Regions from separate parts of the Streptomyces sp. NPDC021012 genome, predicted to be linked through region 2. Evidence: riboswitches for the same ligand, from Rfam matches in the RefSeq annotation. Region 2 holds a riboswitch; the other holds the start of a gene.
The links. A riboswitch is a leader RNA that binds a small molecule or an ion and turns the genes downstream of it on or off. The one in region 2 is predicted to bind glycine.

Region 1 (2,384 bases), on a different contig from region 2:
TCGCGGGTCTGCAGGGCCAGGCGGTAGGCGCGGTTGCCGTCGGCGTCGACGGACACGCCCACGAGGCGGCCGGGCAGGGAGCGGGCGTGCTTGTCCTGGACGGCCATGTAGCCGGCGTGCGGACCGCCGAAGCCCATCGGGACGCCGAAGCGCTGCGTGGTGCCGACGGCGATGTCGGCGCCCAGCTCGCCGGGCGAGGTGAGCAGGGTGAGCGCGAGCAGGTCGGCGGCGACGGTGACGATCGCGCCGAGCTCGTGGGCGGCGTCGATCAGCGGCTTGATGTCGCGGACGGCACCGGAGGCACCCGGGTACTGGAGGAGGACACCGAAGACACCGCGCTCGGCGACCTCGACCGGGATGCCGGCGGACAGGTCGGCGACGACGACCTCGACACCGGTCGGCTCGGCGCGGGTCTCGATGACGGCGATGGTCTGCGGCAGGGCGTCGGCGTCGACGAGGAAGACGCCGTTCTTGACCTTGCCCACGCGGCGGGAGAGCGCCATGGCCTCGGCGGCGGCGGTGCCCTCGTCCAGGAGGGAGGCGCCGGAGGTGGGCAGACCGGTCAGGTCGGCGACCATGGTCTGGAAGTTGAGCAGGGCCTCCAGGCGGCCCTGGGAGATCTCCGGCTGGTAGGGCGTGTAGGCCGTGTACCAGGCGGGGTTCTCCATCACGTTCCGGAGGATGACCGGCGGGGTGAAGGTCCCGTAGTAACCGAGGCCGATCATCGGGGCGAGGACCTGGTTGCGGTCGGCGAGCATGCGCAGCTCGGCCAGGACCTCGGCCTCGGTGCGCGCGGCCGGCAGGCCCAGCGCCTCGGCGTTCTTGATGACGTCCGGCACCGCGGCGGCCGTGAGCTCGTCGAGCGAGCCGTAACCGACCTGGGCGAGCATCTTGGCCCGCGCCTCGGCGTCGGGGCCGATGTGCCGCTGCTCGAACGGGATGCCCTGTTCGAGCTCGGAGAGCGGAGTGCGGTTGGCGGTCATGTACGGAGGCCTCCTGGTCGTCACGACCTGCGAGGGGCACCACGGCGCGGGTGCCCGGACGGCCTCCCCCTCTGTCATCTCAACCTGAGAGTTTCACCGGCACGCCTCGCGGCCCGCCGGCTTTCACCGTCGGTGAGAGCGGGATGCCGTCGACATCCGCTCTGCTTTCCAGAGTGACCTCGTCCGCGCGGTACAGGGGCCTGAGAGATTCCGGGGAGGATTTGCTCCTTCGGCGCCCACCGGAAGGTTTCTCCGGGGGACTCTCCCGCACGGGGTCGACAGCCACAACCAGCCTACCAGCGAGGTTGCGGCTCCCATCGCTCAAGTGGCCGACATCCCAGATGTGCACTTTCGTAGGGGTGTAGAGCAGTTGCGACCAGTTGGAGGGACCGTGCAGACCGATATCGATCCGCGCAGCCTGATCGGCCGCAAGGCGTTCGACCGGAACGGGCACAAGATCGGAACCGTGGACGAGGTGTACCTGGACGACGCGACCGGCATCCCCGAATGGGCCGCGGTCCGCACGGGCCTGTTCAGCCGGGACGCCTTCGTCCCCCTGGAGCCGAGCGCCCTGCTCGACGACGGCCTCCACATCCCGTACGAGCGGGCCCTCATCAAGGACGCCCCCGACTTCGGAGTGGGCCGCCACCTCTCCCCCGAGCAGGAACTCCAGCTGTACCGCCACTACAGCCTCGCCCTGCCTCCCCCGTCCAGGGACGTCCCGGACACCGACTTCGGCCGCCTGGCGGGCCAGGACGGCGCCTGAGGCCCCTCCCCGAGGACGGACCCACCCGCGCGACGGTGCGGGTGGGCACCCTCACGCCGCCTCGTCCCGCCGGACCAGCGGCAACGGCTCCGACGGTTCGAGCTCCGGGTCGTCCACGGCGAACGTCCGCACCCGCCCCGGCCCGGACCACGGCTCCTCGAACCGCACCGTGACCCGCCCGACCCCGCTCCCCTGGACCCACCCGGCCCCGTGCGCGGCGTGCCGCACGTCGTGCCCGGGCGCCCACACCCGCTCGGCGCTCTCCGCCACGGGGGAAGCCGCCTCCTCCGCCTCCGGGGGCACGGCCTCCTCCGCAGGCCGCTCCGAGACCTCCGCCTCCGCCTGGGCGAACAGGTCCTCCTGCGTGTAGTCCGCGAGCCCGCTCACCCCCACCCCCAGCAGCCGCACGCCCCCGGTCGTGTCCACCGCCTCCAGGAGCCGCCCCGCCGCCTCCCGTACGACACCCGGGTCGTCCGTCGGACCCCGCAGCGTCTCGGACCGGGTGAGCGTCGAGAAGTCGTACCGCCGCACCTTGAGGACGATGGTCCGCCCGGAGTGCCCCGAGGCCCGCAGCCGCGCGACACACCGCTCCGCGAGCCGTTCGACCTCCATCCGGATCCGCACCCGGTCGTGGA
Region 2 (2,384 bases):
GCCCCCGGGTTGCCGAGTGAGGCGGCAAGGACCTCTTCGAGCTCGTTGCCCGGCCACGTCACGTCCACGGTCGCGTTTCCCCTTCTCGCACGGCCTGCCGCCACCGGCCACCCGGCAGCACCCTAATGCCGCCCCGGCGCCGCCGTGGCCCAAAGGGAAGGGTACGGGCGTCCCGGGACGGGGCGGGACGCCGGTCTCACCCCTCAGGAACGCCGGTCGCACCCCCGGGGACGCCGGTCGCACCCCCCGAGGACGCCGGTCGCGCCCTCAGGCCGCCTCCCGGAAGCCGATCCTGCGCAGGGAGTCGGCGGCGTCCCGGTCGAGGAGGGTGACCGAGGCGCAGCCGTGCGGCACGGTGCCGGACTCGGCGGCCCGCAGGAGCCGGCCGACGGACCGCCGGTGGCGCCCGAAGGCGTACGCGGAGACGCCCCGGCCCCGGGCGTCCTGGCCGGCCCGCGCGGTGTCCGGGGTGACGTCGAGGAGGACCAGGTGCAGGGCGCGGCCGCGGCGCCTGGCCTCGCGGGCGAGCCAGGCCCGCACCCAGGACTGGGTGCCGCAGTCGTGGACGATCACGCTCGCGCCGGAGCGCAGGGCGCGGCGCAGTCCGGCGTAGTGCGCGATCCGGACGAGGGGGCGGTAGACGGCGTACGGCAGGAGGCGCGGCATGCGGGCCTCCCAGCGCTCGCGGGCGTCCTGGGAGTCGATGCCGCCCCCTTCGGCGGCGCGCTTCAGCAGGGTGGACTTGCCGCTGCCGGGCAGCCCGGAGACGACGACGAGGTCGCCCGCGGCGAAGGTGAGGGCGCGGGGGCCGCGGCCGCCGCGCTCGCGCAGGTCCCGCAGGAGGCGGCCGCGGCGGCGGCTCCGGGCACGGGCCCGCTGGGACGGTATGCCGGTACCCGTCGCGTACGCGCCGGTGTCCTGGATCCTCATCGCTACTCCCCCTGGCCGGGTCTCAGGAGACCTCAGGAGACCCTTGCCCACGAAGTGTAAAGAATCGGTAATGCGACACAAGCGATTTGCCCCGCCGACACCGCGTGCAATGATGTGCGCGCCAGGCGCGCACAGTCGCCGTACAACCGCATACCGGCCGCTCGAATCCGCGCGGGAGAGTTCCGGACCGCCGAGCGCGTCCGGGCGCCGAAGGAGCAAGACCCTCCCTTGAATCTCTCAGGCCCCGTACCGCGTGGATGAGGCAGATCTGAAAAGCGGGACGCTTCGCCGCGTCCCCACCCAAGGTGCAAGCCGACCTCTCGGTGACGAGATGCTCTCGGTGAACCTCTCAGGTTCCATGACAGATGGGGAGGACGTCCTCGCCCGTCATGTGTTTTCGTCACCGATCACGCCCTTGGGACCCGGGAGCCACCCCATGAGCACTGCCCCCCGTCTGACCGCCCTCGATGCCCTGCATCGTTCGCTGGGCGCGACCATGACCGACTTCGCCGGCTGGGACATGCCGCTGCGGTACGGCAGCGAGCGCGACGAGCACAACGCCGTCCGCACCAAGGCGGGCCTCTTCGACCTCTCCCACATGGGCGAGATCACGGTCACCGGCCCGCAGGCCGTCGACCTCCTGGACCACGCCCTCGTCGGCAACATCTCGACCGTGGGCAACGGCCGCGCCCGCTACACGATGATCTGCCGGGAGGACGGCGGCATCCTCGACGACCTGATCGTCTACCGCCTCGGCGAGACCGAGTACATGGTCGTCGCCAACGCCTCCAACGCCCAGGTCGTCCTCGACGCGCTGACCGAGCGCGCGGCCGGCTTCGACGCCGAGGTCCGCGACGACCGCGACGCGTACGCCCTGATCGCCGTCCAGGGCCCGGAGTCCCCCGGCATCCTGAAGTCGCTCACCGACGCCGACCTGGACGGCCTCAAGTACTACGCCGGCCTGCCCGGCACGGTCGCCGGCGTCCCCGCGCTGATCGCCCGCACCGGCTACACCGGCGAGGACGGCTTCGAGCTGTTCCTGAAGCCCGAGCACGCCGAGGGCGTCTGGAAGGCGCTGACCGAGGCGGGCGAGGGCGTCGGCCTGATCCCCTGCGGCCTGTCCTGCCGCGACACGCTCCGCCTGGAGGCGGGCATGCCGCTGTACGGCCACGAGCTGACCACCGCCCTCACCCCGTTCGACGCGGGCCTGGGACGGGTCGTGAAGTTCGAGAAGACCACCAACGAGGGCCGCTTCGTCGGCCGCGAGGCGCTGGAGAAGGCCGCCGAGCGCGCCGAGACCGCCCCGCCGCGCAAGCTCGTCGGCCTGGTCGCCGAGGGCCGCCGCGTCCCGCGCGCCGGCTTCTCCGTCGTCAAGGACGGCGTGGTCATCGGCGAGGTCACCTCCGGCGCCCCGTCCCCGACCCTCGGAAAGCCGATCGCCATGGCGTACGTGG

Region 1: another riboswitch for glycine. It lies ahead of gcvP (aminomethyl-transferring glycine dehydrogenase); the one in region 2 lies ahead of gcvT (glycine cleavage system aminomethyltransferase GcvT).

Annotation. Positions count from the first base shown of each region.
Region 1 is NZ_JBIRQU010000006.1:527,766-530,149, forward strand. It holds gene gcvP (aminomethyl-transferring glycine dehydrogenase) at 1-983, opposite strand, end outside; glycine riboswitch at 1,162-1,261, opposite strand; gene ACH4TP_RS22885 (PRC-barrel domain-containing protein) at 1,375-1,749, shown strand; gene ACH4TP_RS22890 (DNA polymerase IV) at 1,801-2,384, opposite strand, start outside.
Region 2 is NZ_JBIRQU010000001.1:112,417-114,800, forward strand. It holds gene ACH4TP_RS00535 (enhanced serine sensitivity protein SseB) at 1-68, opposite strand, end outside; gene ACH4TP_RS00540 (AAA family ATPase) at 268-930, opposite strand; glycine riboswitch at 1,093-1,192, shown strand; gene gcvT (glycine cleavage system aminomethyltransferase GcvT) at 1,367-2,384, shown strand, end outside.